Regions from separate parts of the Bradyrhizobium sp. SZCCHNS3052 genome, predicted to be linked through region 1. Evidence: predicted binding sites of a transcription regulator. Region 1 holds the regulator's gene; each other region holds the start of a gene.
The links. The regulator PhoB, encoded in region 1, activates phosphate uptake and scavenging genes when phosphate is short. The targets are predictions, from matches to a motif close to TGTCATNNANCTGTCAT.
Positions count from the first base shown of each region.

Region 2: QX073_RS10200 (YbhN family protein) is a predicted target of PhoB. The motif match lies at 5,765-5,781, and genes of this name have one in related genera.
Region 3: QX073_RS04475 (DUF47 domain-containing protein) is a predicted target of PhoB. The motif match lies at 4,032-4,048, and genes of this name have one in related genera.

Region 1 covers NZ_JAUETB010000005.1:237,098-244,453, reverse strand. Annotated here, with positions in the region: gene pstB (phosphate ABC transporter ATP-binding protein PstB) at 1-487, shown strand, start outside; gene phoU (phosphate signaling complex protein PhoU) at 518-1,234, shown strand; gene phoB (phosphate regulon transcriptional regulator PhoB) at 1,251-1,958, shown strand; gene QX073_RS19055 (trypsin-like serine protease) at 2,106-3,422, shown strand; gene QX073_RS19050 (HoxN/HupN/NixA family nickel/cobalt transporter) at 3,599-4,720, shown strand; gene QX073_RS19045 (HupU protein) at 4,736-5,752, shown strand; gene QX073_RS19040 (nickel-dependent hydrogenase large subunit) at 5,749-7,188, shown strand.
Region 2 covers NZ_JAUETB010000002.1:444,450-451,805, forward strand. Annotated here, with positions in the region: gene QX073_RS10180 (NAD(P)/FAD-dependent oxidoreductase) at 1-1,026, shown strand, start outside; gene QX073_RS10185 (DUF2147 domain-containing protein) at 1,199-1,807, shown strand; gene QX073_RS10190 (DUF3551 domain-containing protein) at 1,885-2,265, shown strand; gene QX073_RS10195 (hypothetical protein) at 2,469-4,415, opposite strand; gene QX073_RS10200 (YbhN family protein) at 4,519-5,610, opposite strand; gene QX073_RS10205 (ferritin-like domain-containing protein) at 5,982-6,488, shown strand; gene QX073_RS10210 (hypothetical protein) at 6,562-6,996, opposite strand; gene QX073_RS10215 (hypothetical protein) at 7,045-7,356, shown strand, end outside.
Region 3 covers NZ_JAUETB010000001.1:982,817-990,172, forward strand. Annotated here, with positions in the region: gene QX073_RS04455 (ABC transporter ATP-binding protein) at 1-696, shown strand, start outside; gene QX073_RS04460 (ABC transporter substrate-binding protein) at 810-2,033, shown strand; gene QX073_RS04465 (branched-chain amino acid ABC transporter permease) at 2,113-2,976, shown strand; gene QX073_RS04470 (branched-chain amino acid ABC transporter permease) at 2,978-3,946, shown strand; gene QX073_RS04475 (DUF47 domain-containing protein) at 4,090-4,734, shown strand; gene QX073_RS04480 (anion permease) at 4,749-5,756, shown strand; gene QX073_RS04485 (peptide chain release factor 3) at 5,897-7,356, shown strand, end outside.

The DNA.
Region 1 (7,356 bases):
GTTCCAGAAGCCGACGCCGTTCCCGATGACGATCTACGAGAACATCGCCTTCGGCATCCGCCTCTATGAGAAGATCTCCAAGTCGGAGATGGACGACCGGGTCGAGAAGGCGCTGCGCGGCGGCGCGTTGTGGAACGAGGTCAAGGACAAGCTCAACGCCTCGGGCCTGTCGCTGTCCGGCGGCCAGCAGCAGCGGCTGTGCATCGCGCGTACCGTGGCGGTCCGGCCGGAGGTGATCCTGTTCGACGAGCCGTGCTCGGCGCTCGATCCGATCTCGACCGCCAAGGTCGAGGAGCTGATCCAGGAACTCGCCGAAAACTATACGATCGCCATCGTGACGCATAACATGCAGCAGGCGGCGCGCGTCTCCGACAAGACCGCCTTCATGTATCTCGGCGAGCTGATCGAGTTCGACGACACCAGCAAGATCTTCACCTCGCCGAGCGATCGGCGGACCCAGGATTACATCACCGGCCGGTTCGGCTGACGCCGACGACATTGTCTTCAGGAGATCATCATGGCCAGTGAACATACCGCCAAGGCGTTCGACAGCGATCTGCAGGACCTCACCCGTCTGGTATCGGAGATGGGCGGCCTCGCCGAGCGGCTGATCGTCGATTCCGTCGATGCGCTGGTGCGACGCGACATCGCGCTCGGCCAGAAGGTGGTCGCCACCGACGCCGAGGTCGACAAGCTGCAACGCATCATCGAGGAGCGCGCCGTTCTTACCATCGCCCGGCGACAGCCGATGGCGGTCGACCTGCGTGAGATCGTCGGCGCGATGCGCGTGGCGACCGATCTGGAGCGTATCGGCGATCTCGCCAAGAACATCGGCAAGCGCGTCGCGGCGCTGGAGAGCGACTTCCATCCGCTGAAGCTGATCCGCGGGCTCGAGCACATGACCGATCTCGTGCAGTCGCAGGTCAAGACGGTGCTGGACGCCTATGCCGCGCACGATTTGCCGGCGGCGATGACGGTGTGGAAGGGCGATGAGGAAGTCGATGCCATCTGCACCTCGCTGTTTCGCGAGCTCCTGACCTACATGATGGAGGATCCGCGCAACATCTCGTTCTGCATCCACCTGATGTTCTGCGCCAAGAACATCGAGCGCATCGGCGATCACGCGACCAACATCGCCGAGACGGTGTTCTATATGATCGAAGGCCAGCAGATCATGGACAAGCGCCCGAAGGGCGACATGACGAGCTTCGCATCGACGATCCCCGGCAACTGAGAGAGACGGTTCAGACATGGGCGCCCGAATTCTGGTGGTGGAGGACGAGGAGGCGCTGACGACGCTGCTGCGCTACAACCTCGAGGCCGAAGGCTACGAGGTCGAGACCGTGGCGCGCGGCGACGAGGCCGACACGCGCCTGAAGGAGCGTGTTCCCGATCTCGTCGTGCTCGACTGGATGCTGCCGGGCCTGTCCGGCATCGAGCTGTGCCGCCGCCTGCGGGCGCGGACCGAGACCCGGCAGTTGCCGATCATCATGCTCACCGCACGCGGCGAGGAGAGCGAGCGCGTGCGCGGCCTCGCGACCGGCGCCGACGACTACATCGTCAAGCCGTTCTCGGTGCCGGAGCTTCTGGCGCGGGTGAAAGGCCTGCTGCGGCGGGCGAGTCCGGAGCGGCTGGCGACCGTGCTGTCCTATGGCGACATCGAGCTCGACCGCGAGAAGCGCCGCGTGGCGCGCTCTGGTAGGCCGATCGATCTCGGCCCGACCGAATACCGCCTGCTCGAGTTCTTCCTGGAGCATCCCGGCCGCGTGTTCAGCCGCGAGCAGCTGCTCGACAGTGTCTGGGGCCGCGACATCTACATCGACGAGCGCACCGTCGACGTCCATATCGGCCGCCTGCGCAAGCTGCTCAATCCCGGCCGCGAGCAGGACCCGATCCGCACCGTGCGCGGCGCCGGTTATGCGCTCGATGATCGCTTCGCCAAGAGCGAGCAGGTGTAAGGGGCGATCGGGCGTGAGGACGCAGCAGGTGTGAGACGCGAGGCGGCCCGATTGAGGAGATCGCGGTCCGCTTTCCGCCACGCCGCCGCCGTCTTGATCGTGTCTGCTTCGTGGCCCGTCACGATGTTTCGGTCCCAGCGGACGCCCTTGATCAAGACCATCATCATATCTCTTGCCGTGCTGCTCGGCGGCGCGGCGGGCGCCACGGCCGCCGAGCTCGAAGACGCGGTCGCGGCGGCAGGCAACGGGCAGCATGCGGCGGCGATGCGACGGCTGCTGCCGCTGGCCGCCAAGGGCGATGCGCGGGCGCAGTTCGACGTCGGCTTCATGCACGCCTTCGGCTGGGGCCAACCGCGCAACCCCGCCGAGGCGCTGGCGTGGTACCGCAAGGCCGCCGATCAGGGGCTCGCTGTCGCGCAACACTATCTCGGCATCGCCTACGTCAACGGCGAAGGTGTTGCGAGCAATTACGGCGAAGCCGGCCGCTGGTTCAGCCGCGCCGCGGCGCAGGGCTTCGCCCAGTCGCAATACATGCTCGGCCTGATGCTGCTCGACGGCCGCGGTGTGAAACAGGACGTCGTGCAGGGCTATGCCTGGCTGGTGATGGCGGGCCGTAGCGGCGTGCGATCGGCCGGCCGCGACGTGCAGCGGGTCAAGTTGACCGAGCCGCAGCGCGTCCAGGCCCAGAGTGCCATTGCGGCCTGGCGGCCGAAGCCGGAATCGGCGGAGGCCGGCATCGCCGCTCCGCGTCCGGAGCAACTGCTCGGGCTCGACCGCCACATCGGCGAGGTCGTCGATCCCACCTCGTGGCCGGCGTCGTCGATCGGCGTCGTCACCGTCGCGCAATACTCGACCGGCGGCTGGTGCACCGGCACGCTGGTCGCGCCGCGCGTCGTGCTCACCGCGGCGCATTGCGTGTTCAACGGCGTGGCGCAGGTCAGCCCCGGCAACGTCCGCTTCCTGGCCGGCATGAACAGGGGCACGCCGGCGGCATCGTCGGTCGCCGACAAGCTGATCGTGGCGCCTGATTTCGTCCCGACCCGGCACGACAGGTGGTCGCTCGACCGCTCGCCCGCCGATTGGGCACTGATCGTGCTGAAGGACGCGCTGCCGTCGAAGCCGGTTGAGGTCAGGGCGCTGACGCGCGAGGAATTGCAGGCTGCGACCACGGCCGGAACCATCTCCGAGATCGGCTATGGCCAGGAGCGGCGCTATTCGCCGACCGGCCAGCGCAATTGCAGCGCCGGCATGACCAAGGACGGGATGCTGCTGACGGTGCATTGCCTCGCCAATTTCGGCTATTCGGGCTCCCCCATCATGGCCGACGTCGGCGGACAGCCGGCCGTGGTCGGCATCTTCTCGGCGTTCCACGAGGAGACCCGGCTGATGTTCGCCGCCCCCGCGAGCCAGTTCGAGGCGGTCGTGCGGCGCGAGATCACGGCACAGAGTGCCTCGATGCGGTGAGCGAAGGAGGGGCGAGAGAAGAAGATGTCCCGCCGCTGGTCATGATCTGTGCGTGACTGGATAGCGGGTTGCCAAGCGAGAGGGCAATCCGGGAAGGGCCGCCCACGTTTTCCTGCAGTTTTTGCCTGCAGCGGGGGGCTTTACCGAACTGGCCTGGCTCTTGCTATAGTCCGAGTATGACGATTGTTCAAATTGATCATCCTCGTGCCCCTCGGCTGCTGTGGTGGCGATCGCAGCCCGGCCGCAACGTTGCGCTCGTCGGCGGGCTGGTCGCCGCCAACGCGCTCGCCTGGGCCTGGGCGTTCGCGCTCTACGCCGACCGGCCCGCCATCGTCGGCACCGCGATGCTGGCCTGGCTGCTCGGACTGCGCCATGCGGTCGATGCGGATCACATCGCGGCGATCGACAACGTCGTGCGGAAGCTGGTGCAGGACGGTAGCGCCCCGCGCGCCGCCGGCCTGTATTTTGCGCTCGGCCATTCCAGCGTCGTCGTCATCGCCACCATCGTCGTGAGCCTCATCGCCGGCGCCGACCTCCTGGATGAAGAGAGCGCGATCAGGGCGATCGGCGGCGTCATCGGCACGTCGGTGTCGGCCGGCTTCCTGCTGCTGATCGCGTTGGCGAACCTCATTCTGTTCGTGAACCTCTGGCGCCGCGCCGCACAGCCGCAGTCCGAGATGGAAACCGCCGGAAGCTCCGGACGGGGCATCCTCATCCGCCTGCTGCGCCCGGTGCTCCGCCTGGTGGGACGCGCCTGGCACATGTATCCGCTCGGTTTCCTGTTCGGTCTCGGCTTCGACACTGCGAGCGAGATCGGGCTTCTCAGCCTGTCGGCAACCGAGGCAGCGCGCGGCGCGAGCCTCGCCCATGTCCTGGTGTTTCCGGCGCTGTTCGCGGCTGCGATGGCCACCGTCGACACCGCCGACAGCATGCTGATGGCGGGCGCCTATCGCTGGGCGCTGACCGATCCCGCACGCAAGCTGCGCTATAACCTCGTGATCACCGGCGCATCCGTTGCCATCGCGCTGGTGATCGGCGGCTTCGAGGCGATCACGCTGTTGGCGCCGCGGCTTGGCCTGACCGGGGGATGGACGGGGGTCGCCACCGCGCTGGGCGACGATGTCGCCAATCTCGGGATCGTCGCGATTGGCCTGTTCGGACTGATCTGGGCGGTCGCCATGCTGCTCGGTCGCAGCCAGCGCGGTTCCGAGGCTATCCCCGGGGAAGCGCTTGCCAGTGTTCATGCGGGGGCGCTAAACCCGCCGGTGATACGAAGCGGAACGCTTAAGACGGGCTAGGAGCGGGGCCTTATGATGGTCGGCTCTGAGGGAACGATCAGGATGCTATGGCTGCAGGGTGCGAGCTGCGGCGGCTGCACGATGTCGATCCTGGAAAGCGGCGCGTCCGGCTGGTTCGACGAGCTGCGCCAATCCGGCATCGATCTGGTATGGCATCCCTCCGTCAGCGAGCAGACAGGGGACGAGGTCGTGGAGCTGTTGGAGGCGATCCGCGACGGCCGCGAGCGGCTCGATCTGCTGGTGCTCGAAGGCTCGGTGGCGCGCGGACCTGGTCTGACCGGCCGCTTCAACATGCTCGCCGGCACCAACCGCTCGATCTATCACTGGCTGCTCGATCTGGCGCCGCTGGCCGACTACGTCGTTGCCGTCGGCAGTTGCGCCGCTTATGGCGGCATTCCTGCTGCCGGCATCAACCCGACCGATGCGGTCGGATTGCAGTTCGAGGGCAGCGACGTCGGCGGCGCGCTCGGCGCGGGCTTTCGCTCGAAACGCGGGCTGCCGGTGATCAACGTCGCAGGCTGTGCGCCGCATCCGGGTTGGATGATGGAAAGCCTGCTGGCGCTCACCTCGGGCGATCTGACGGCAGACGGCCTCGACGCGGTCGGCCGTCCGACCTTCATCGCCAATCACCTGGCTCATCACGGCTGCTCGCGCAACGAGTTTTACGAGTTCAAGGCGAGCGCGGAGACGATGTCGGAGCGCGGCTGCCTGATGGAGCATCTCGGCTGCCGCGCAACGCAAGCGGTCGGCGATTGCAATCAGCGCTCGTGGAACGGCGGCGGCTCCTGCACCAAGGGCGGCTACGCCTGCATCGCCTGCACCTCGCCGGGCTTCGAGAGCGCGCAGAACTATCTGCAGACGGCCAAGCTCGCCGGCATTCCCGTGGGGCTTCCGACCGACATGCCCAAGGCCTGGTTCGTCGCGCTCGCAGCGCTGTCGAAATCGGCCACGCCGCGTCGCGTCCGAGTTAATGCGACGGCGGATCACGTCGTGGTGCCGCCGGGCCGTGCCGGCGACAAGCGCCGTCCATGACGCGGATCACGGTCGGACCGTTCAATCGTGTCGAAGGCGATCTCGAGGTCAGGCTCGATATCGAGAGCGGCCGCGTCACCAGGGCGGAGGTGACGGCGCCGCTCTATCGCGGCTTCGAGCAGATCCTGGAGGGGCGGCCGCCGCTGGACGCCCTGGTGATCGCACCGCGAATCTGCGGCATCTGCTCGGTGTCGCAATCGATCGCCGCCGCCGCGGCGTTGCGCCAGGCCATGGGTATTGCGGCAGCGCCAAACGGCGTCCTCGCGGCCAACATCGCGCACGCGGCCGAGAACGCAGCCGACCATCTGACGCATTTCTACATCTTCTTCATGCCGGACTTCGCCCGCGACGTCTACGCCTCGCATGCCTGGCATTCGGCTACGGCCGAGCGCTTCGCGGCCACGAAGGGCAGCGCGGCCCGCGATGCGTTGCCTGCCCGCGCGCGGCTGCTCGAGATCATGGGCCTGATCGCCGGCAAATGGCCGCACAGTCTCGCCTTCCAGCCAGGCGGGACGACGCGCGCGATCGAGCTCGGCGAGCGCGTGCGGCTCAACGCGATCGCGGCGTCGTTTCGCGGCTTCCTTGAACGCGTCGTGTTTGCCGACAAGCTGGAGAACGTGCTCGCCTTGTCGACATCGGACGAGCTCGACCGTTGGCGGGAGGGCCGCGCCGGCGACTTCGCGCATTTCCTTCGGCTGGCCGATGCGCTCGCGCTGGCCGACCTCGGAAGCGGACCCGGTCTCTTGATGAGCTTCGGCGCGTATCACGACTTCAATGGGGCTCGTTTTCGCGCTGGCGTCCGCACGAGCAGTGGCGAGGTCCAGGCTTTGCCGTCGGACGGCATCACCGAGGACGTCTCGCACGCCTGGATGCACGATACGTCGCTCGATCCGGCCGAGAGCCGCACCGTGCCCGATGCCGACAAAGCCGACGCCTATAGCTGGTGCAAGGCGCCGCGTCTCGCGGGAGAACCGGTCGAGGTCGGCGCTCTCGCAAGGCAGGCCATCGACGGTCAGCCGTTGATCACCGCGCTGCTCGCGAGCGGTCGCAGCAATGTCCGCAATCGTGTCATCGCCCGGCTGATCGAAACCGCGCAGCTCGCGCTGTCGATCGAGCACTGGATCAAGGCATTGCGTCTCAACGAGCCGTTTTGCGAAAACAGCGCCAGCGCGGTCGACGGCAATTTCGTCGGGCTCGTGGAAGCTGCGCGCGGCAGCCTCGGCCACTGGCTCGCGGTGCGCTCCGGCCGGATCGAGCGTTATCAGATCATCGCGCCGACGAGCTGGAATTTCTCTCCGCGCGACGCGGATGGGGTAGCGGGCCCGCTCGAACAGGCGCTGGTCGGCACCGAGGTCGGCACTGCCGGCGCGCGTGCGGTCGGCATTCAGCACGTCGTGCGGTCGTTCGATCCCTGCATGGTCTGCACGGCCCATTGAGCGCGCTGCACACAGGCAGGCAGCAAGCGGAAACAAGCTTGTCGGTGCAAAGCGCGTGATTTCCGATTATCGCGCGCGATCCGCCTTCCAAGGATCCACGATCGCGGCCTCGCTGCTGCAAGCATCTGGAATCATTATGATTCAAATCCAGCAATGATGCTGGCCCGC
Region 2 (7,356 bases), on a different contig from region 1:
AGCGAAGCGATCAAGACCGATGTGCTGATCATTGGCGCGGGCCCTTGCGGACTGTTTGCCGTTTTTGAACTGGGGCTGCTCGACATCAAGGCGCATCTGATCGACATCCTCGACAAGGTCGGCGGCCAATGCGCCGAGCTGTATCCGGAGAAGCCGATCTACGACATTCCCGGCGTGCCGATGGTGACGGGGCAGGGCCTCACCGATCAATTGATGGAGCAGATCAAGCCGTTCAGTCCGACCTTCCATCTCGGCGAGATGGTCGAGAAGGTCGAAAAGATCGGCGATCCCGGTTTTCGCGTCACCACCGATGCCGGCAAGGTGTTCGAGTGCAAGGTCGTGGTGATCGCGGCCGGGGGCGGCTCGTTCCAGCCCAAGCGCCCGCCGGTGCCGGGCATCGAGGCCTATGAAGGCACCTCGGTATTCTATGCCGTGCGCAAGATGGAGCAGTTCCGCGACAAGAATGTCGTCATCGTCGGCGGCGGCGACTCCGCGCTCGACTGGACGCTCAACCTGCACCCCATCGCGAAGCGCATTACGCTCGTTCATCGCCGCGACGACTTCCGTGCCGCGCCCCACAGCGTCGAGCAGATGCGCGCGCTCGTCGCCGGCGGCAAGATGGATCTGCGCATCGGCCAGGTAACGGCGCTCGAAGGCGCCAATGGCCAGCTGTCGGCTGCGACGATCAAGGGCAACGACAACGCGGTCGAGACCGTCCCCTGCGAGATGATGCTGCCATTCTTCGGACTGACGATGAAACTCGGTCCAGTTGCCGAGTGGGGCCTCGCGCTCGAGCACAATCTCATTCCGGTCGAGACCTCTGCCTTCGAGACCTCCGTACCCGGCATCTTCGCGATCGGCGACATCAACACCTATCCTGGCAAGATCAAGCTGATCCTGTGCGGCTTCCACGAGGGCGCGCTGATGGCGCAGAAGGCGCACCGCTACGTGTATCCGGAGAAGCGGCTGGTGTTCCAGTACACGACGTCGTCGTCGAGCCTGCAGAAGAAGCTCGGCGTCAACTAATTTGTCGGCGGTATGGAACCTTCCGCCGCCGGACCAACTCAAATGTGAAGAAATGTTTCCTGCGCGTGCCGGTTTCACCGGCGCGCCAGACCTGTTATGGGGCTGGAACGATGCATGAAACGGCCGTACTGTGCGGCCATTCATTTTGTGACTTGGTCAAGGTGAGATGATGATGCGCAATGCGTTTCCCCGACTTCGGCTGGTGCCTGATGTGACGAAGCTCGCGATCGGCGCGCTCGTCGTTGCCGGTGCTCTGCTGATGCGGCCTGCGCTAGCGGCTGAGCCGACCGCGGCCGGTCTGTGGCAGAAGGTCGAGGATGGCAGGCCCGTCGGCTGGTTTCTCTTCATCGACCACGACGGCGTTTTCGAGGGCGTGATCGCCAAGACGTTTCCGCGTCCCGGCGACAATCCGAACGAGGTCTGTTCGAAGTGCAGCGATGACCGCAAGAATGCGCCGGTGCTCGGCATCTCCTTCGTGCGCGACATGAAGCGCGAGGGCCTGAAATACGAAGGCGGCAACGTGCTCAATCCGCGCGACGGCAACATCTGGAAGGCCAATATGCGGGTCAGTCCGGACGGGCAGACGCTGATCCTGCACGGCTATCTCGGCATCTCGCTGTTTGGCAAGGACGAGACCTGGACCCGCCTGCCGGACAGCAACATGGCGCAGATCGATCCTGCGATCCTCGCCAAATATCTGCCCTCGCAGGCGACGACGGCAACCGGCTCCGCCACCAAGCAGGCGCCTCCGATGATGAAGAAGCCGGCTGCAGTCAAGTAGACTGCTTCCGAACTGCGACCGTCCTCGCTCCTGGCCGACAAGGGATCGCGATCTCGGACACCGCGTCGGCGAAGAGCTTGATCCAGATCAACCGCGTGGTCGAGGACAAGGTCTCCATGATCATTCGAGCGTTGCTTGCCGGTGATCGTGCAGGCCATTGGCCGCAGCGGTCGGAATTCGACGAGGGAGCGATGCTGATGCTGCGTTGGATAATCGCGGGGAGCGCGGCCATCTCCATGATCCCGATCGCCGCTGCTCAGACCTATGAGTCCAATTATCCTGTCTGCCTACAAAGGTGGGAATGGGGTGGTAGCACCTATGTCGAATGCACCTATACGTCCTGGGATCAGTGTCGAAGGGCAGGCCGGGGCCTCGCGGCCATGTGCGTGAACAACCCATATTGGGTACAAGGACAATCAGGATCGCTTGGCGGTGGTCGCCGTCGATTTGCGCGCTGAGCGTTGGGACGTCGAGGCCGACACGTTCTTTCGAGGCGGCCCGGCTCTCCATCCGCTCCCAACTCCCCATGAGGCTCTGCAATCTCGCCGCTCCACAGCCTTTGTTCCTGAGCGCCCGCTCACGGAGGGCGTCCCGAAAGACGGTATGCGGAGCGGAGCGCTTCAGGCTGTTCTTCCTCTGCGATCCCTACCCGAATGGCCGACTACTGCCTCACCATGCCCGCCGGCGGCAGCGGCTGGCTGGTGACGTTGGGCTCGGCCGCATCGAGGTTGAGCACTTGCGCCGCGGCCGGAAAGGCGGCGTCGGCCATCGCGGCATGGCCCTCCGCCGTCGGATGCACGGCGCCGCCATAGACCGCGGACAGCACGCCCCAGCTCGCATCGTGGATGTCGGAGGGCTGCATCGCCGCCGGCAGCCCTTGCGGATAGGTCATCGCCGAGAAGTAGCTGTCGTTGGCATCGCGGATCCAGCGCGCGCGCGGCAGATAGGGACGATACTCGCTGGCGCCGCGGCCGCACAGCAGCGGCTCGTTGGCGGCGCTGACGATGTTCGGATCGAAGCTGGCGCCGTCGGCCGAAAAGCATTCGCGGTCGAACGGCGGATCCTGCGTCGAGCGGGCGCAGAAGCCGTGATCGGCAAACGCGGCCTGATGCGCGTCAACGAAGGTCATGCGGTCGGCCTGCGGATCGCGGCACAGGACTCCCGCGGTACATTGCGCCAGCCCGCGTAGTGACGGCAGGAACTCGTTCTCGACGAAGCCCGCGACCTTGGCGAGCCGCTGCGGATTGGCATTGAACGATGGGTGGATATCGAAACCGGCCGGACCACCCGGGCAGGGCGTGCCGGGGCCGCTCAGTGCCGGGTTGCCGTAGGAGGTGTAGATGACGTGCGAGAGGTCGCCGACCAGCGGCTTCAGCGCCTCGCGCAGCTTGGCAAAACCCTGCGGCAGGTCGCGCGCCAGCTCGCTGCGCGATTCCTCGACCGAGCCGATCACGCCTGAGCGTTTGAACAGCGTGCGTTCGGTCGGCGTATCGACGATGACGTCGGCGACGAGACCGGAGAAGTTGATGTCGTTGGCGCCGATCGACAGCAGAATCAGATCGAGCTTGCGGTCCGGCTGGCGACGCTTGGCCGCGGTCAGCGCCTCGCGCAGCTCGCCGAGCTGGCCGTTGACGCTGCCGGCGCAGGTGGTCGCGGCGCGGCCCGGCGTGCATTCGCGCGCGCGCTGGCTGCCGAACAGGCCGTCGGCGATGGTGGCGCCGGTGCAGGCGAGCGGCAGGTAGGTGACCGCGACGTGCGGATAGCGCACCGCGAGCGCCAGCGCCGTGCGGGTCTGGTAGCTGTAGAGCGAGCGATGGCAGGCCGCGTTGAGCCAGACCGCGCTGTGCTTCTGCCAGTTCTGCAGCGTGTCCGGCGCCTCGCAGGCGCGGCCGCCTTTGAAGCCGGCCCGGCTCGGCCGATAATATTGCGCGGTCGGGCCGCCGAGATAGGAGCGGAAGCAGAAGCCGTCGTCGGCGAGCGCGATCGGGCGGTCGGGATTGCCCTCGCCGGAGGCGATGCTGTCGCCGAGGCCGGCGATCAGGACGTCGCGGACCTGGATTCCGGTCGAGACCTGCTGCGTGCCTTCCGGGCTGGCGACATCGACGGATGCGACGGTCTGGCGGCCGTAGCGGACGCGCAGGTTGACCGGTTCGGCGCAGTCGAATGTCGAGGTCTGCGGCCCGTCGCCGTCGTCGAACGACCACGCGCAGGTGGCGCCGACCGGGACCGGGCCGGTCAGGCGCACCGTGACCGGATGGTCGATCGGCGTGAGATAGCTTTCCTTGACGTTGTCGCGCGTGCACGGCTCGTTGATGCGGCCGGCGAGGTCGATGCAGAGCCGGTTGACGACGTTCCGGGCCCAGCCGCGGCCGTCGCTCTGCACCGCCAACGCCTGCTCGGCGGCGAGGATGGAGCGGTCGCGCGTGCTCTCGGTATGCAGCAGGAAGTCGCGCTCCTCCCGGAAGAGACGGAAGCGGTTGCGCACCTCCCAGCTGATCTGCAGCGGCGCTGCGCCGAACTGCGCGGCCGCCTCGGTGGCGGCGAGAGGGGCGAGCAGGCCGGCCAGGACGCAGGCGGCGAGCAGCGGACGAAGGGGCATTCGGGTCATGCGCAAGGATTCACGTCAGCGATGGGGCGGAAATAAGAGGATCGCACGCGAGTTCAACCGGTCGAGGGTCGAACCGTCGCGTCATCCGCGAGACGATTGTTGCTCAGCGCTGGGAGTGGCGCTTGATGCGCTGGGGAACCGCGGCGGGCGCCGTGGCTGCGGCGCGCTTGGCGGCGACCTCGTCCTCGCAGGCTGAGTTCAGCCGGCGCCGCTCCTGCCACGGCTTCACGACGTTCAGCCAGAGTTCCCTGATGCCCATGATGGAGATCGCCGTCGCAAACGGGATCACGAAATACAGCACGCGGAAAACGAGCAGGGTGGCCAGCAACTGCTCGCGGCCGAACTGCGGCAGCGCCACGAGCATCGCGGCATCGAACACGCCGATGCTGCCGGGCGCGTGGCTGGCAAAGCCGAGCAGGGTGGCGAGGATGAACACCACCGACAGCGACAGGAAATCGATCGGCGGAGCGGCGGGGACGAGGAGGTACATCGCCAGCGCGCAGAAGCCGAGGTCGACCACTCCGATCAGGATCTGCACGAGCGTGAGCTGCGCCGAGGGCAGCACCACCTTCCAGCCGTTCTGGCCGAGCTGGCGCCGGTTCTTGCCGGCGGTCAGCCAGCCGAGATAGGCGAAGATCGCCCCCAGGATGCCGATCGCGATCAGCTGGTTCACCGCCGGGGGCAACTGGTCCATCGCGGTGGCGGCGGCCGGATGCAAGGTCATGCCGATGCCGAGTACGAACAGATTGCCGAGCCAGAAGGTCAGGCCTGACAGGAAGCAGATCTTGGCGACGTCGATCGCGGACAGGCCGTAGTCGGAGTAGATCCGGAACCGAATGGCGCCGCCGGTGAACACGGTGGCGCCGATGTTGTGGCCGATCGAATAGCTGGTGAAGGCGCTCATCGCCGCGATGCGATAGGGCACGTGTTTCTTGCCAATCGTTCGCAGTGCAAAATAGTCATAGAAGGTCAGCGTGCAGAACGCGCCGACCACACACAAGGCCGCGAGGGCGATGTGACCGGGCGGGATTTCGGTGAGCGCGGTCAGGATGACGCCGGCATCGACGCCCTTCAGCGTACGCACGAGTGTCGTGATCGCGAAGGCGATGATCGCAAGGCTCGCTGCAATCCCCAGCCGCTTCCAGCCGATCCATTTCTTGAAGCCACGCCCAAGCGTGGTCAGCAGGCGCTGCATTCATCCTCCCGGCGGGGCGGTACTAGATCTTGGAAAAGAGGCGAAACCATTGATCGATGGGGCGGGCAATTCGTGACAGCCTGTTCCTTATGCTAAAATGCGCGCCTTGTGCAGTCCTTGACACAGCTCAGCTCCGACCCATGCGGCGCGGGTCTGTCACACTCCGGTCACATAGCTGGCGGCCCGTCCGCCTCAATTCGGTCCAACTGGTCGCCCGCGCGGTTCACGAGAACCCTCGTCCCTGCGACCGGTTCGGCAGGGGCGGTACGCCGGAACAACCGCCGTAGCCGCCGGTTAGCGCACAGCGAACATGGCGACGATCGGTCAGGGGAGGGACCTCCCATGTTCCGAACCGAGAGGACGTGAAACAAATGGGACTGTTCACCAAGGACATCAAGACGATGAACGATCTGTTCGTTCATCAGCTGCAGGACATCTATTACGCCGAGAACCAGCTCGTCAAAGCGCTGCCGAAGATGGCGGACAAGGCGACGGATCAGAAGCTCAAGCAGGGCTTTCTGACCCATCTCGACGAAACCAGGACGCATGTGAAGCGGCTCGAGCAGGTGTTCGAGATGCACGGCATTGCGCCCAAGGCGGTCGACTGTCCGGCGATCGACGGCATCATCGAGGAGGCCGAGGAGGTCGCCGGCGAGGTCGCGGACAAGACGGTGCTCGACGCCGCCCTGATCAACGCCGGTCAGGCGGCGGAGCACTATGAGATCACCCGCTATGGCAGCCTGATCGCCTGGGCCAAGCAACTCGGCCGCAGCGACTGTGCCGCCGTCCTGCAGAAGACGCTCGACGAGGAGAAGGCGACCGACATGAAGCTGACCAAGCTCGCCGAGACCAGCGTCAATCTGCGCGCCGCGAGCTGATCGCGCCATCGTTGATGAGACAAAACGCCGCGCGGACATCCCGCGCGGCGTCGTCGCATCCGGATGCCGCGCGTCAGCTCTTACGCAACGCGAAATTGGCGCCGCAGAACGCCATCAGGGCGCCGAGGCAGAGCGCGGCGAGGCCGGCCAGCACACCCGAGGCCGATGGCACCGGGCTCGGGCCGGAGATCGCCTGGCCGATGCCGGCCAGCATCAGCACGCCGACCACGACCAGGAAGTTGCGCATCCGCTGCGGGATCTCGCCCGATACCGCGCTGTGCATGATGTTGGCGATGAAATAGCCCGAGGAGAAGCCGACGGTGGCGATCAGCCACCAGGCGATCGCCGATCCCGCCGGCATGAAGGCGCCGCTCTCGGTCTGCCACAGGCCGCCGAGATCGAGGCCGTAGCGGGCGCCGAGCATGTGCACCGCCAGCGCCAGCAGCACGCCGGCGGCCATCGCTCCGGCCAGGATCAGGTGGCGCGGAAAATAGATCGTTTCGCTCATGCTCCGTTTGTAGGATAAGGCGCGCGCCACACGCAACAGGACCGATCCATTTCCGAGCGCACCACCACGGCCGGCGATGATGCGATCCGCTACGCCTACAAGGCGTCGCTGATCGGGGCCGCGCACCAGTTCGAGCTGACCGGGCAGGGGCTGTCGTGGCGGTTCGCCGGCCGGACCGGCCTGTGGCCTTACGCCGACATCGCCGCGATCCGGCTGTCCTACCGACCGGTGTCGATGCAGGCGAGGCGTTTTCGGGCCGACATCACCCATCGCGATGGCCGCCGCCTCAGCATCATCTCCGTCTCGTGGCAGACGGCGGCCCTGATGGCGCCGCAGAGCGAGGCCTATCGTGCTTTCATC
Region 3 (7,356 bases), on a different contig from region 1:
ACCATTCTCGACGTCAACAACCTCGAGAGCTGGTACGGCGAATCCCACATTCTCCACGGCATGAACTTCAACGTGAATGCCGGCGAGGTCGTCACCCTGCTCGGGCGCAACGGCGCCGGCAAGACCACGACCCTGAAATCGATCATGGGGATCATCGGCAAGCGCACCGGCTCGGTTCAGTTCAACGGCCAGCAGCTGATCCGCATGACCTCCGACAAGATCGCGCGGCTCGGCATCGCGCTGTGCCCGGAGGAGCGCGGCATCTTCGCGAGCCTCGACGTCCGCGAGAACCTGCTGCTGCCGCCGGTTGTGCGGCCGGGCGGGCTGACGCTCGACCAGATCTTCGAGCTGTTTCCGAATCTCAAGGAGCGGCTGAAGAGCCAGGGCACCAAGCTCTCCGGCGGCGAGCAGCAGATGCTGGCGATCGCGCGCATCCTGCGCACCGGCGCGAGCTTCCTGATGCTGGACGAGCCGACCGAGGGACTCGCGCCCGTCATCATCCAGCAGATCGGCCACACCATCGCGCGGCTGAAGAAGGAAGGCTTCACGATTCTCCTCGTCGAGCAGAACTTCCGTTTCGCCTCGACGGTCGCGGACCGCTACTACGTGGTCGAGCACGGCAAGGTCATCGACGGCTTTGCCAATGCCGATCTGTCGGCCAACATGGACAAGCTGCATACTTATCTCGGCGTCTGACCAGCGCCAGCGACGCTGACCTGGCAGTTCCTTCCGCGGTTTCTCGCGGTTTCTTGGTAGAATCTCTTGGCAGTTCTCTTGGCAGTTTTCTTGGAAAGTTCTGGAAGTTGGAAATGAAGAGCAAATTCATCGCGTCGCTGTTGCTGGGAACGGCACTCACTCTCGCCGCTGGCAGCATCGCTTCGGCCGGCGACAAGACCGTCAAGATCGGCGCGCTGTCCGATCAGTCGGGTCTTTATGCCGATCTCGGCGGTCCCGGCTCGACGCTCGCAGCGCAGATGGCGATCGAGGATTCCGGCCTCACCGCGAAGGGCTGGAAGATCGACGTCATCTCCGGCGATCACCAGAACAAGCCGGATATTGGCACCTCGATCGCGCGGCAGTGGTTCGACGTCGACAAGGTCGACGTCATCGTCGACGTGCCGAACTCGGGCGTGGCGCTGGCGGTGAACAACGTCGTCAAGGAAAAGAACGGCGTCTACATCAATTCGGGCGCTGCGACCTCGGATCTCACCAACGCGCAGTGCTCGCCCAACACGGTGCACTGGACCTACGACACCTACATGCTCGCGCACACCACTGGCCAGGCGCTGGTCAAGGCGGGCGGCTCGACCTGGTTCTTCCTGACGGCAGACTACGCCTTCGGCGCCGCGCTGGAGCGCGATACCACGGCGGTCGTGACCGCCAATGGCGGCAAGGTGATCGGCGGCGTCAAGCATCCGCTCAACACCTCCGACTTCTCGTCCTTCCTGCTGCAGGCGCAGTCGTCGAACGCCAAGGTCATCGGCCTCGCCAATGCCGGCGGCGATACCACCAATACGATCAAGCAGGCGGCCGAGTTCGGCATCAATAAGGGCGGCCAGAAGCTTGCCGCGCTGTTGCTGTTCCTGACCGACGTCAAGTCGATCGGGCTCGACATCGCGCAGGGCCTCAACTTCACCGAGACCTTCTACTGGGACATGAACGACCAGACCCGCGCCTTCTCCGAGCGCTTCGCCAAGCGCATGAAGAACGGCGCGCCGCCGACCATGGTGCAGGCGGGCGTCTATGCCGGCTTGATGCATTACTTCAAGGCGCTGGAGGCGCTCGGCGAGAACCCGCATGACGGCGTCAAGATCGTCGACAGGATGAAGTCGATCCCGACCGACGATGCGCTGTTCGGCAAGGGCGAGATCCAGCCGAACGGCCGCACCATCCACACCGCCTATCTGTTCGAGGTCAAGAAGCCCTCGGAGTCCAAGGGCCCGTGGGATCTCTACAAGCTGGTCGGCTCGGTACCGGGCGACCAGGCCTTCACGCCGCTCGACAAGAGCGCGTGCGCCTTGTTGAAGAAATGAACCGCTGTGGCTCCGGCGGCTGAACGTCGCCGGGGCCGCCATCTTCTGGGAAACGCCGAGAGAAAACAGAAACAAGACGATGCAGGCCCTCTACGCACAGCTCCTGGTCGGACTGATCAACGGCTCGTTCTACGCGCTGCTCAGTCTCGGGCTTGCCGTCATCTTCGGCATGCTCAACATCATCAATTTCGCCCATGGCGCGCTCTACATGATGGGCGCGTTCTGCGCCTATTTCCTGCTGAACCTCGGCGGCATCAATTATTGGTGGGCGCTGCTGCTGGCGCCGATCATCGTCGGCATCTTCGGCATGGTCCTCGAGCGCACCATGCTGCAATGGATTGCCGGGCTCGACCATCTCTACGGACTGCTGCTGACGTTCGGACTGGCGCTGATCATCCAGGGCGTGTTCCAGAACTTCTTCGGCTCGTCCGGCCTGCCTTATGCGATCCCGGATCAGCTCCGCGGCGGCATGAACCTCGGCTTCATGTATCTGCCGGTCTATCGCGGCTGGGTCGTCATATTCTCCCTGGTCGTCTGTCTGGCGACCTGGTTCCTGATCGAGCGGACCCGGCTCGGCGCCTACCTGCGCGCGGCCACCGAGAATCCGACATTGGTGCGGGCGTTCGGCATCAACGTGCCGCGCATGATCACGCTGACCTACGGCCTCGGCGTCGGGCTCGCGGCGCTGGCCGGCGTGTTGTCGGCGCCGATCAACCAGGTGCGGCCGCTGATGGGCGAGCACATCATCATCGTGGTGTTCGCGGTGGTCGTGATCGGCGGCATGGGTTCGATCATGGGCTCGATCATCACCGGCTTCCTGCTCGGCGTGATTGAGGGACTGACCAAATATTTCTATCCCGAGGCTTCCAACACCGTGGTCTTCGTTCTGATGGTCCTGGTGCTGCTGGTGAAGCCGACGGGTCTGACCGGACGGGCGGCCTGACATGACATCCATCACCGACGCAACCCTGCCGATCACCCCGCGCGCGATGCGCGATGAGATGATCGTGTTCGTCATCATGACAGCGCTGCTGGCGATCGTGCCGTGGACCGGGCTGTACCCGTTCTTCGTCATGCAGGCGCTGTGCTTCGCGCTGCTGGCCTGCGCCTTCAACCTCCTGATCGGCTATGGCGGCCTGCTGTCGTTCGGCCATGCGATGTTCCTGGGAACGGCCGGCTATTGCAGTGCCCACGCGCTGAAGGTGTGGGGGCTGCCGCCCGAACTCGGCATCCTGACGGGCGTCGCCGGATCGTTCGTCCTGTCGGTGATCACCGGCTACATCTCGATCCGACGCCAGGGCATCTATTTCGCGATGATCACCCTGGCGCTGTCGCAGCTCCTGTACTTCATCTATCTGCAGGCGCCGTTCACCCATGGCGAGGACGGCATCCAGGGCATTCCGCAGGGCCGGATGTTCGGCATCCTCGACCTGTCCAAGCCGACGGTGCTCTATTACGTCGTGCTGGTCGGCTTCCTCGCCGGCTTCCTGCTGATCTTCCGCACCATCAACTCGCCGTTCGGCGAGGTGCTGAAATCGATCCGTGAGAACGAGCAGCGCGCGATCTCGCTGGGCTACAAGACCGACCATTACAAGCTGCTCGCCTTCATCCTGTCGGGGACGCTGGCGGGCCTCGCCGGTGCGCTGAAGGTGTTCGTCGCCCAGAATGCCTCGCTGACCGACGTCGAGGTCGGGATGTCCGGCCAGATCGTGCTCATGACCCTGGTCGGTGGGCTCGGCACCGTGTTCGGCCCCGTCGTGGGCGCGTTCGTGATCGTCGGCATGCAGCAATATCTGTCCGGCTTCGGCCAGTGGGTGACGGTGATCCAGGGCGTGATCTTCGTCGCCTGCGTGCTCACCTTCCGCCGCGGCGTCGTCGGGGAAATCGCCCATCTGTTCAAGCGATCCCTCTAAGTCATTGATCTGAAAAGAGATCGTTGAAAGGGCAGAAAGCGGTGGATGATCCGGCCACCGCTTCTGCTGGTGCGCGATCCGGAGTATGACAGTTCTGTGACTGGCCGGCCCTGGCCCGTTTCGGAATGGATGGATCTCGTCCCATGCTGCACTGGTTTCGCGCCGTCCTCCCGCGGGAGGAGCGGTTTTTCGATTTGTTCGCCCGCCACAACAAGGTGGTGATTCAAGGCGCCCATGCGCTGCAGGACATGCTGCAGGGCGGCGACGACATCCTCAGGCATTGCCAGCGCGTCAGCCAGCTCGAGAACGAGGCCGACAACATCACCCGCGAAGTGCTGACCGCTGTCCGCCGCACTTTCATCACCCCATTCGACCGCGGCGACATCAAGAACCTGATCACCTCGATGGACGACGCCATCGACCAGATGCAGCAGACCGCCAAGGCCGTGGTGCTGTTCGAGGTCAAGGAGTTCGAGCCGACCATGCGCGAGATGGGCACCTTGCTGGTCGACTGCGCCAACCTGATCGGAAAGGCGTTGCCGCTGTTGCAGGCGATCGGCCAGAACGTGCCGATGATCACTGCGATCACCGAGGAGATGACCAAGCTCGAGGGACGGGTCGACGATCTCCACGACATCGGGCTGAAGGAGCTGTTCCTCAAGCACCGCAACGCCAACACGATGGACTTCATCGTCGGCGCCGAGATCTATGACCATCTGGAGAAGGTCGCCGACCGCTTCGACGACGTCGCCAACGAGATCAATTCGATCATGATCGAACAGGTCTAGGGTAGGGCCGCGCCGTGGACGCTCAACTCGGCCTTCCGATCCTGGTCGGCCTCATCGCCGTCGCACTCGCTTTCGACTTCCTGAATGGCCTGCACGACGCCGCCAACTCGATCGCGACCATCGTTTCGACCCGCGTGCTCCGGCCGCAATATGCGGTGTTCTGGGCCGCATTCTTCAACTTCGTGGCGTTCGGCGTGTTCGGCCTCCACGTCGCCCAGACCATCGGCACCGGCATCATCGATCCCGCGATCGTCGACGCGCAGGTGATCTTCGCTGCCCTGGTCGGCGCCATCGTCTGGAACCTGGTCACCTGGGCCGCCGGCATTCCGTCGTCGAGCTCGCATGCGCTGATCGGCGGGCTGGTCGGGGCAGGGGTCGCCAAGGCCGGCATCTCGGCCACCGTGTGGAGCGGCCTGTCCAAGACCGTGCTCGCGATCGTGCTGTCGCCGCTGGTCGGGCTGGTGCTGGCGATGATCCTGGTCGCGATCGTGTCCTGGGCCTCGGTGCGCTCGACGCCGTTCGCGGTCGACCGCGCCTTCCGCATCCTGCAATTCGCTTCGGCCTCGCTCTATTCGCTCGGCCATGGCGGCAACGACGCGCAGAAGACGATGGGCATCATCGCCGTGCTGTTGTACTCGCAGGGCCGTCTCGGCGAGCAGTTCACGGTGCCGTTCTGGGTCGTGCTGTCGTGCCAGGCCGCGATGGCGCTTGGCACCCTGATGGGCGGCTGGCGCATCGTCCGCACCATGGGCCTGCGCATCACCAAGCTCAACCCGATGCAGGGCTTCTGCGCCGAGACCGGCGGCGCCATCACGCTGTTCCTGGCGACGTTCCTCGGCGTGCCGGTGTCGACCACCCACACCATCACCGGCGCGATCGTCGGCGTCGGCGCCGCCCGCCGCGCCTCGGCGGTGCGCTGGAACGTGGCCGGATCGATCGTCTACGCCTGGATCTTCACGATTCCGGCCTCTGCCATCGTCTCGGCGCTGACGTTCTGGCTGGTGTCGGTGCTCCGGCACTGATCCGGGGCGGGCGAGGGGGCAACTCGCCGGTTGGAGTTGCGGTGCAAAACGCCTATATGGAGGGCGCGCGGCGGCCGTGATCCCGCGCCTTTCCCATCAAATCGCCCGCTCTCTGGCCCCGAAACGACGTCCGCCGCCTCATGTCCGATACAAGTTTGACGACCGAACAGCCGTCCCGCTCCGCGCTCTCCGACGAGGTCGCGCGCCGGCGCACCTTCGCCATCATCTCGCACCCGGACGCCGGCAAGACGACGCTGACCGAGAAGCTGCTGCTGTTCGGCGGCGCCATCAACCTCGCCGGTCAGGTCAAGGCCAAGGGCGAGCGCCGCAACACCCGCTCGGACTGGATGAAGATCGAGCGCGAGCGCGGCATCTCGGTCGTCACCTCGGTGATGACCTTCGAGTTCGAAGGGCTGGTGTTCAACCTGCTGGACACGCCGGGCCACGAGGACTTTTCCGAAGACACCTATCGCACGCTGACCGCGGTCGACTCGGCCGTCATGGTGATCGACGCCGCCAAGGGCATTGAGGCGCGCACGCGCAAGCTGTTCGAGGTCTGCCGCCTCCGCGACATCCCGATCATCACCTTCATCAACAAGATGGACCGCGAGAGCCGCGACACCTTCGATCTCCTGGACGAGATCGAGAAGACGCTGGCGCTCGACACCACGCCGATGACCTGGCCCGTGGGGCGCGGCCGCGACTTCATCGGCACCTATGACATCCGCGACGGCGGCGTGCGCCTGCTCGAAGGCGGCGGCGCCAAGACCGGCGCGGCGCAGCAGATCGACATCGCCGAGCTCGGCAAGATCAACGCCAATCTCGACATGAGCCAGATCACCGACGAGCTGGAGCTGGTCAAGGAGGCCTGCAAGCCGTTCGACCTCGAGGCATTTCGCGAGGGCCACCTGACGCCGGTGTATTTCGGTAGCGCGCTGCGCAATTTCGGCGTCGGCGATCTGCTCGAAGGCCTCGGCCGCTACGCGCCGTCGCCGCGCGCGCAGGAGTCGAACCTGCGCAAGGTCGACGCCGCCGAGCCGCGCATGAGCGCCTTCGTGTTCAAGATCCAGGCGAATATGGACCCCAACCACCGCGACCGCATCGCGTTCGCGCGGCTGTGCTCGGGCAAGCTCAACCGCGGCATGAAGGCGAAGCTGGTACGCACCGGCAAGACCATGCCGCTGTCGAGCCCGCAATTCTTCTTCGCCCAGGACCGCTCGGTCGCGGACGAAGCCTTTGCGGGTGACGTCGTCGGCATTCCCAACCACGGCTCGCTTCGTATCGGCGACACCCTGACCGAGGGCGAGGATCTCACCTTCGTCGGCGTGCCGAGCTTTGCCCCGGAAATCGTCCGCCGCGTCCGCCTCACCGATGCGATGAAGGCCAAGAAGCTGAAGGAAGCCTTGCAGCAGATGTCGGAGGAGGGCGTCGTGCAGGTGTTCCGCCCGCGTGACGGTGCGCCGGCGCTGGTCGGCGTGGTGGGACCGCTGCAGCTCGACGTGCTCAAGGCGCGGCTCGATGCCGAGTACTCGCTGCCGGTCGAATTCGAGATCTCCGAGTTCTCGCTGGCGCGCTGGATCTCGTGCGACGACAAGAAGAA